DNA from 4 places in the Nocardia sp. NPDC055053 genome. Region 3 is predicted to be linked to each of the others. Evidence: riboswitches for the same ligand, from Rfam matches in the RefSeq annotation. Region 3 holds a riboswitch; each other region holds the start of a gene.

Region 1 (2,193 bases), on a different contig from region 3:
GCCGGAATCGGCCCGCGCGCGTTGAGGTTGCGCCCCGTGACGGAGAAGGACGTGCGCAGAATGTCGCCGTCGGCTCGCGTGGAGTTGCCGTAGGTGGAGTCGTAGTCCTTGGAGTTCATCTTGGCGGTCCACTCCGGCAGCGACACCAGGTCCAGTGTCAGGTCGACGCCCACCTGGCGAAGCTGCTGCTGCACCAGCTCCAGGATCGCCTGGTTGCCCGCGAACACCTGGCTGAACGTCACCGAGAAGCTCAGTCGCTCACCGTTCTTCGTCCGGATGCCGTCGGCGCCGGGAACCCAGCCTGCCTGGTCGAGGATCGACTTCGCCTTGGCCGGGTCGTTGGGCAGCTGTGCCGAGAGATCCGCGTAGGCGGGTGTCGCCGAGGCCAGGGTCGAGGTCGCGACCTTGAACTGCGGGCCGAGCACGGTGTCGACGAGCTGCTTGCGGTCCAGCGCGGGCAGCAGCGCCTGGCGCACCGCGGGGTCGCGCAGCGGACCACGAGTCACGTTGGGGTGCAGGCCGAACGGCGTGCCGGGGTTGGACGTGGACAGCACCTGGCCGCCGACCGCCTCGATCTGCGGCGCGTCCTGGGGCAGCGCGTCACTGATCGCGTCGAGCTGGCCGGAGACGAGACTGCCGGTGCGCACCCCGGATTCGGGGACGACGGTGAATTCGATCCGGTCCAGGTACGCCTCGCCCTCATGTCCGAATACCGCCGAGCCCCAGCGATATCCGGCCCGCTTCGCCAGCGTCACCGAGACGTCCTGCTTGTAGCCGGCGTAGGTGAACGGCCCGCTGCCGATATTGTCGCCCGCGCACCTGGCCTCGGCCGGTTTGCCATTGGTCGCCTTGGCCAGGATGCCGAGCTGCGGCGTAGACGAGGCCTGCAGGAACTGGGCGTTGGGCTGGCTGAATTCCACTCGGGCGGTGAGCTTGTCGACCGCGGTCGTACCGACGTAGTTGGTGAGGTAACTCGAGCCGAGCGGCGCCTTCGCGCCACCGAGCTTCACGACCGCGTCGAAGGTGTCGCGCACCGAGTCCGCGGTGAGCGGGGTGCCGTCGCTGAAGGTGACGCCGTCGGCGAGCGTGAACGTGAACACCTTCGCGTCGGAGCTGACCTCCCAGCTCGTGGCCAGCCACGGCGTGATCGCGCCGGTCTTCGGGTCCTGGTCGGTGAGCGAGTCGACGATCTGACGAGCGACGTAGATGGACTGGTTCGAGCCCGCCTGCGCCGGATCTGAGCACGACGGCGCCTGTGACAGGCCGTACCGCAGCGTGCCGCCCGGCTGCGGCGGACCGGCCTGCCCACCCGAGCCTGCGCTGTCGCTACCGCACGCGACCACGGAGGTGGCGACGGCGAGGACGCCGGCGACGGCGGCGAGACGATGACGGGGACCGATCACGGGGTGCACTTTCTTCCTCCATCGAACCCGGCGGAAGCACCCACACCCGGGAGCGGGCGGGTTGCTGCGACGTCATCGAGCCAGGTCTCTCGGTCGCTCTGGATGGGTACGACCGGCCGCAGGGGCCGGTACCGAATCAGCATGTGGCACTGCCGGGATCCTTCACAACGGTAAGGATCAGCGTGAGCGCAGAGCTTGGAACCAGCGGCGTACTCGGGCACACTGTGCGACGCGCCGACGGCTCGGTGTCATCTCACCTGCGCGGATTGCGTCCGGTACGGGAGTAGCGTCGGATTTCTTCGCGTCCATGAGGAGTACGCCGTGACCGAGCCGCGTCGTTTCACCACACCGACCACGCTGGCGGCCTGTGCCGCCGCGCTGCTACTGGCCGCGCCCACCGCGGCGGCGGCGCCCGAGGTAACCAGGGATGCGCCGGCGGCGCAGGCGGCAGGTCCCGGCGACCTGCTCGGCGCGTATCAGACCGTCGTCGACACCCTCGAAGCGCTCGGCGTCCAGCCGTTCCTGTATCCGACGGTCGCCGCGAACTGCGCCGGTGACGACCTCGGCCTCGTTCCCGCCGTCGCGGGTGCGGTCCCCGGCCCGTGGCCGTCGAACACCGTCCAGATCCCCGGCCTCGACCTCACCGCCGTGAAATCCGGCCAGACGATGTTCACCTTCCTGCCCTACGGCCTGTCGCCGGACACCGCCACCACCAAGACCTCCGGCATGCAGGTGGCCTGGCTCAACATCAGCACCGGCCGCGGCGGCCTGGCCTCGATGGGCTCGATCA
Region 2 (2,193 bases), on a different contig from region 3:
ACCGTAGGAGCCGTCGAGGTCGATGCCAGGGATCGGCAGGGCCCGGTCGGCGTTGGCGCCGGTGGAGAAGATCACCGCGTCGTAGAACTGGCGCAGATCATCCAGGGTGATGTCGGTGCCGTAGTCGATGTTGCCGAGCAGCCGCACCTGGTCCTTGTCGAGGACCTTGTGCAGGGCGGTGATGATGCCCTTGATGCGCGGGTGGTCGGGCGCGACGCCGTAGCGGATCAGGCCGAAGGGCGCGGGCATGCGCTCGTAGAGGTCGATGCTCACGTCGGCATCGGACTTCATCAAGGCGTCGGCGGCGTAGATACCGGCCGGTCCTGCGCCCACGATCGCAATGCGGAGCGGGCGGGTCGCTGCACTCTGTTCGGTCATTTTCTACGCGCACCCTTTGGTCGAGAACTGTTGACGGCGTCAATTTAGCTTAGGCTAAGTTGGCGATCCGGCGGCTGGCAGCTGCCTTCGACGTCGGCAGCAGGCCGCATTCGAAGGCGATTCTATCTGCGGCGTTGTGGCCACCCGGCGCGCGGTGCGGTTGCCCGCGCCCGGTCTGTCAGGATTACAGCATGAACGAGGAACAATCAGGCTCGGAAGACCAGCCCATCGTGGTGGATCAGACCGACAAGCGTTCCGTCGTCCCGTTCGTAGCGGCCGCGGTGATCGCGGTGGTCGTGCTCATCGGCATCGTGCTCGGTGGGCTGCTCTCACCCGCTGAGAAAAATGTCACAGAGGCCGACCGGCTCACGGCCGCCGTCTCCAACTATATCGACGCGCGCTCGCGCAGTGAGCTGCGTCCGCCGCCCGGTGTCGCGTGCCCCGGCTTCGACGAGGAGAAATCCGGCCTCTCCGAACGGCTCGGCGGCCCGAAATCGGCCGTGACGATCGACAAGAAGGGTTTCGACAAGGCGACCGTCAACGGCGACCGCGCCAAGATCGACGCCACCGTGCAGATCGGCGACACGTCGTCCACCAGCACCTGGAACCTGACCCGGGTCGACGGCGCCTGGCTGGTCTGCACACCATGAACCGTTTGACACGGTGACCTGTGCCGGGGCAATCTCAGTTCGCAAGGTCATGAGTACCAGTACCAAGCCCCGGCTCGCTGGTCGGCAACCCTCCTCCGCGGTGGGGTGCTCCGGGTGACGACCTGGCCGTGCGCCGGACAACCGCCACGGCAAGAGCGGATTCACGCAGGAGGTTTCGACATGACTTACGCCGGCGACATCACCCCTGAGAAGGCGTGGGAGATCCTGACCGAGCATCCGGGCGCGGTGCTGGTCGACGTGCGCACCGAAGGTGAGTGGGCACACATCGGCATCCCCGACACCAGCTCCATCGAGCGCCCGGCCCACTTCATCGAGTGGGTCGACGGCACCGGAACCCGCAACCCGAACTTCGGCGCCGAGCTAGAGCAGGCGCTGGCCGGGCGGCCGGACGACGCGCCCGTGGTGTTCCTGTGTCGCTCCGGTCAGCGCTCCATCGGCGCCGCGACCGTGGCGACCGCGGCGGGCATCGCCCCGTCCTACAACGTGCTCGACGGTTTCGAGGGCGGCCCCGACGCGTTCGGGCAGCGCGGCAGCACCGGCTGGCGCGCGGTCGGCCTGCCGTGGCGTCAGGCATAAGGAGAAACGCATGATCACCGGTGGTTCGTTCGACAAGCCACTGCCCGAGGGCGTCGGCCCGGCCACCCTCGGTGTCCGCGGCGGCCTGCGCCGCTCCGGCTTCGAGGAGACCTCCGAGGCGCTGTACCTGACCTCGGGATTCGTCTACGAGAGCGCCGAGGCCGCCGAGGCCTCGTTCACCGGCGAGGTCGAGCACTTCGTCTACTCCCGCTACGGCAACCCGACCGTGGCGATGTTCGAGGAGCGCATCCGGCTGCTCGACGGCGCCGAGGCCGCGTTCGCGACCGCCTCCGGCATGTCCGCGGTGTTCACCGCGCTCGGCGCGCTGCTGAAGGCGGGCGATCGCCTCGTCGCCGCGCGCAGCCTGTTCGGCTCGTGCTTCGTGGTGTGCAACGAGATCCTGCCGCGCTGGGGTGTCGAGACCGTCTTCGTCGACGGTGACGACCTCGAGCAGTGGGAGCAGGCGCTCTCGGTGCCCACCCAGGCCGTGTTCTTCGAGACCCCGGCCAACCCGATGCAGACCCTTGTCGACGTCCGCAAGGTCACCGAGCTCGCGCACGCCGCGGGC
Region 3 (2,193 bases):
TGAGGGTGATGCCAACGGCGAGCAGCGCGTACGCATTGCCATGGACCACACCGGCGACGAGCGTGTCGAACATCAGCGATTGCCGGTCGGGACGAACTTTCCGCCCGTCAGCACCAGTTCACGCGGGGTCACGCCCTTCGGGCGCCGGGTCTCCTGATCGAAAGCGAAAGTGCCGAGCCCGATTCCGGTGAACCGGGTTTCGGTCTTCAAGCCATCGAGGACGCCTTCGCGAGTGGCCCCGCCCTTCTTGGCCGCCTGCACCACCACATTCAGGGCGTCGTAGGCGTAGACGTTGAAGTCGCCCGGGTCGGTGTTGAACTTCGCGCGGAACTTGGTGACGAAGTCCTGCACCTTCGGGTCGGGATCGGCCGGGCTGAAGATGCCGTTGACGATGTCGCCCTCGGCCGCCGCGCCCGCCAGCGAGATGAACTGCGGGGTGTTCTGGCCACCGAAGAACTGACCGGTGAAGCCGACGTCACGCAGCTGCTTGACCACCAGCGCGCCGTCGGGACCGTACCCGAGGTGCACGAACGCCTCCGGGTTCGCCTCGCGGCCCTTGATCAGGATCGGCTTCACATCGGTGGAGTCGGGCAGGATCGGCGAGGAGTAGGCGATCTCGACGCCCTTCTGCTCGGCGAACTTCTCGAAGAACTGGAATGCCTGCTTGCCCCAGTCGGTTTCGAGATAGACCACCGACACCTTCTTGGCCTTCTTGCTCACCCACTCGGCATTGCGCTCCTGGAACACATCGAGGGTGATGGACGGGCTCCACGAGTAGGCACCCGCCTTGGTGAAGTCCACCGCGGAGTTGGTGAAGCCGTACTGGACGAGCTTGCCGCGGTTGTAGATCGGCGACGCGGCGATCGAGGCGGGCGAGGAGAAGTCACCGAGCTCGGCGATGATCGAGGAGTCGTCGACGAACTTGGTGGCGATCGGCACGGTCTGCTTGGGATCGGATTGCGAGTCCTCCCACTTCAATTCGACCTTGCGGCCATTGATGCCGCCCGCGGCGTTGATCTCGTCGAGGGCGAGGTCGAAGCCCTGCTGCCACAGCCGGCCGTACTCGGCGGACGGACCGGTGCGCGGACCGGAAACGCCGAAATACACAGTTCCGTTCGCGGATTCACCGCCCGCGTCGCTGCAACCGACCACCGCGGCCGCCACACTCACCGCGGCCAGCGCGCCCGCCACAATCTTGAAACGACGGCGCGAGCCGATCGAGAACTTGCTCATTGATGATTTTCCTTCGAATCCGGACGCCACGGAAACCCGGGCATTCAGCGCTTGCGCTCTCCTTTCGAGAACGCCTGGTCGTCACCCGGGGCACCCCACCGCCAAGCGAGGGTTGCCGATCAGCGAGCCGGGGCTCGAAACTGCTGATACTCGTGACCGTGGGTCGAAATGTAGCAGCAGGTCAGCGACGGATCCGACGCGTGCGATCGCATTCGATGATGTTCCGGGACAGCCGGATACGGCTCTAGCTGCGGTGATCGGTGGCGCGGCTGGTTGCGATCAGCTCGAGACAAATGACCGGGCAGGCACGGCGAGGATCAGCGCAGCGTGCGACAAATCATTGTCGAGGGTCGGCGGCCTCGGTACTGCTATTCCCCATGACCACTCTGCTACACATCAATGCCTCCGCACGCGGCGAATTCAGCCAATCTCGCGCCATCGCACAGACTTTCATCGAAACGCTCGCCGCGAAGGATTCCAGCTTGCAGGTCGACACGCTCGATCTGTTCGACGCGGGTCTGCCCGAATTCGGCACCGACGCGGCCGCGGCCAAACTGGCCGTGTTCACCGGGTCGGAGCAGACGCCCGAACAGGTCGCCGCCTGGGAGCAGGCGCGCGCGGTGTTCGACCGGTTCGCCGCCGCCGATCTCTATGTCGTCAACATCCCGATCTGGAACCACGGGGTGCCCTACATCCTCAAGCAGTACGTCGACATCGTCACCCAGCCCGGGTGGGCGTTCGGCTTCGATCCCGAGGTCGGTTACAGCGGTCTGCTCGACGGCAAGCGCGCCGTCACCGTCTACACCAGCGGCGTGCACCAGCCGGGCGTGCCGATCCAGTTCGGCAGCGACTTCGCCACCCCGTTCGTGCAGGACTGGCTCCGGTTCATCGGCGTCAAGGACGTCGCCGAGATCCGCTTCGCCCCGACCGTGCTCACCGAGGACCCGCAGGTCGGCTTCG
Region 4 (2,193 bases), on a different contig from region 3:
CGTTCGTGGGCAACGAGTTCGGCGGAATCTATGGCGGCCAGCGCGTCACAGGCGGCGGCGATGGCGGCTGCGCCGAGCACATTCGGCGAGCCCGCCTCGTGCCGCTGCGGCGCCGCGGCCCACTCGACCTGTTCCACACCGACTTCGCGCACCGCGCCACCACCGGCCAGGTACGGCGCGCCCGCGTCGAGCCAGTCCCGCTTGCCGACCAGCACACCGGCGCCGAACGGCGCGTACAGCTTGTGCCCGGAGAAGGCGAGATAGTCGATCCCGTTCTCGCGCAAGGAGATCCGGCGATGCGGGGCCAGCTGCGCCGCGTCGACGAGAATCCGCGCGCCACACAGGTGGGCGATGGTGGCCAGCCGCTCCAGCGGCAGCACCTCACCGGTCACATTGGAAGCCCCGGTCACCGCGAGCAACGCGGCGGGCTTGCTGCACAATTCGGCGACGACCCGCCGGATCGTCTCCTCGACGGTGTCGGCGGCCTGCACGACGCGACGCCCGTGCGCAGTCCACGGCAGGAAGTTCGCGTGATGCTCGATATCGAGCACGACGGTCTCGCCGGGCACGCAGCCTGCCAGCAGGTTCAGCGAATCGGTGGTGTTGCGGGTGAACACGACGACCTGGTCGTCACAGGCGTCGACGAACCGGGCGACCGCGCCACGGGAGGCCTCGTAGCACTCGGTGGAGATCCGCGAAGCGTAGCCGGCGCCGCGGTGCACGCTGGCGTAGTACGGCAGCAGCCGCGAAATCCGGTCGGTGACCTGCCGCAACGCGGGCGCGCTCGCCGCGTAGTCGAAGTTGGCGTAGGTGCTTGTCCCGCCTTGCACGAGCGGAACCTGCAGGTCGGCGCCGGACACGGCGGCCAGGGCACAGGTGGGGTCGATTACTGCGGTCATGACGAAATCCCGTCGGCTCAGGGACTCGTTCCCGAAAAGGGTGCTGCGAGTCCGCGCTTGCCGCGCCCACTGCGGACGGCGGCCTGGTCGTCACCCGGAGCACCCCACCGCGGAGGAGGGTTGCCGACCAGCTAGCCGGGGCTTGTCGCTGGTACTCGTGACCTGTTGACGAGAGTGACAGACGATCCCGCGACCTGTCAACCACCCGAATCGCCACGCCCGAACCGAAGCGGCCGGGCGTCGCGAAGATCGGCGCGACAGCCCCACGCCGGAACATCACGCGCGCCGACGACGTAATACCAACGCCCGCAACATGACCGGCCACCCTGAGCACAGGCATTGATTGCCGTCAGGTTGCCCACTACGCAATCACAGCCCAATGATCTGCCCAATCCATGATGGATGACCCAAATGATTGAGTCTCCCCACTATTTGTTAGAGTGGCCGTCATGTCCACGAACACGAACTCCGTCCGCGGCCTGCCGCGCTACCCGGTGTACGCGCTCGGACGGCTCACCAAGGCACTGCACGCCGAGATCGACGTGCCGCTGCGCGATCACTGGGTGCTCACCTTCATCGCGGAGAACGCCGACCTGACACAGAAGAAGGTCGGCGACGCGCTCGGTATCGACCGCAGCGAAGTCGTCCGGCTGGTCGACGCGCTCGAACGCGCAGGCCTGGTAGAGCGCACCCGCGACGGCAAGGACCGCCGCAAGTACCGGCTGCGGATCACCGATGCCGGGCGCAAGCAGTGCAAGCGCACCGACCGCCTCATCGCCGATGCCACCGCGCGGGTGCTCGAGCGGCTCGACGCCGACGAACAGCGCGCACTGCACCGGCTGACGCTCACCGCGCTCGGCGAAATCCCGGAATCGCCGTCGTGATCCGCGCCGCGGCACGCCTCACGGTGCCGTAGCGCCACACCTTCTCCGAGTACCGTTGGCACCTGGTGACCATCCCGTTTGCCCTCCGGTAACCCGACCGTGAAACAACAGACGACACCGATGGGGGTCAACCGATGAGAGGTGGACTGAGCGCCATGCTCGAGCCACGCACTGAGGACCCGGCCGGCCGGTTGCGTGACCCACTGTTGCGCGCCGACCTGGCCGCGCCGCCACGCACCCTGGTGGACATCCTGACCAGCACCGCCCTGGCTCATCCCGGCGCACCCGCCATCGACGACGGCACCGTCGTGCTCAGCTATATGGAACTGATCGCCGCGATCGAGGCCAGGATGGCCGAGCTCACCGCGGCGGGCGTGCGACCGGGCGACCGGGTCGGCGTGCGGATGCCC

What was found. Region 3 has a riboswitch for S-adenosylmethionine ahead of ACWF82_RS29870 (ABC transporter substrate-binding protein). Riboswitches for the same ligand answer to the same signal wherever they lie in the genome.
Region 1: linked by a shared signal. The riboswitch ahead of ACWF82_RS26195 (ABC transporter substrate-binding protein) and the one ahead of ACWF82_RS29870 (ABC transporter substrate-binding protein) in region 3 are both predicted to bind S-adenosylmethionine.
Region 2: linked by a shared signal. The riboswitch ahead of ACWF82_RS24890 (rhodanese-like domain-containing protein) and the one ahead of ACWF82_RS29870 (ABC transporter substrate-binding protein) in region 3 are both predicted to bind S-adenosylmethionine.
Region 4: linked by a shared signal. The riboswitch ahead of ACWF82_RS30180 (aminotransferase class V-fold PLP-dependent enzyme) and the one ahead of ACWF82_RS29870 (ABC transporter substrate-binding protein) in region 3 are both predicted to bind S-adenosylmethionine.

The regions. Positions count from the first base shown of each region.
Region 1 covers NZ_JBSGVD010000031.1:6,692-8,884, reverse strand. Annotated here, with positions in the region: gene ACWF82_RS26195 (ABC transporter substrate-binding protein) at 1-1,403, opposite strand, end outside; SAM riboswitch class I at 1,419-1,512, opposite strand; gene ACWF82_RS26190 (hypothetical protein) at 1,725-2,193, shown strand, end outside.
Region 2 covers NZ_JBSGVD010000028.1:2,144-4,336, forward strand. Annotated here, with positions in the region: gene ACWF82_RS24880 (FAD-dependent oxidoreductase) at 1-378, opposite strand, end outside; gene ACWF82_RS24885 (Rv0361 family membrane protein) at 570-1,028, shown strand; SAM riboswitch class IV at 1,074-1,190, shown strand; gene ACWF82_RS24890 (rhodanese-like domain-containing protein) at 1,209-1,625, shown strand; gene ACWF82_RS24895 (O-succinylhomoserine sulfhydrylase) at 1,636-2,193, shown strand, end outside.
Region 3 covers NZ_JBSGVD010000042.1:24,076-26,268, forward strand. Annotated here, with positions in the region: gene ACWF82_RS29865 (ABC transporter permease) at 1-73, opposite strand, end outside; gene ACWF82_RS29870 (ABC transporter substrate-binding protein) at 73-1,233, opposite strand; SAM riboswitch class IV at 1,276-1,391, opposite strand; gene ACWF82_RS29875 (FMN-dependent NADH-azoreductase) at 1,611-2,193, shown strand, end outside.
Region 4 covers NZ_JBSGVD010000043.1:40,632-42,824, reverse strand. Annotated here, with positions in the region: gene ACWF82_RS30180 (aminotransferase class V-fold PLP-dependent enzyme) at 1-899, opposite strand, end outside; SAM riboswitch class IV at 948-1,062, opposite strand; gene ACWF82_RS30175 (MarR family winged helix-turn-helix transcriptional regulator) at 1,349-1,783, shown strand; gene ACWF82_RS30170 (Pls/PosA family non-ribosomal peptide synthetase) at 1,939-2,193, shown strand, end outside.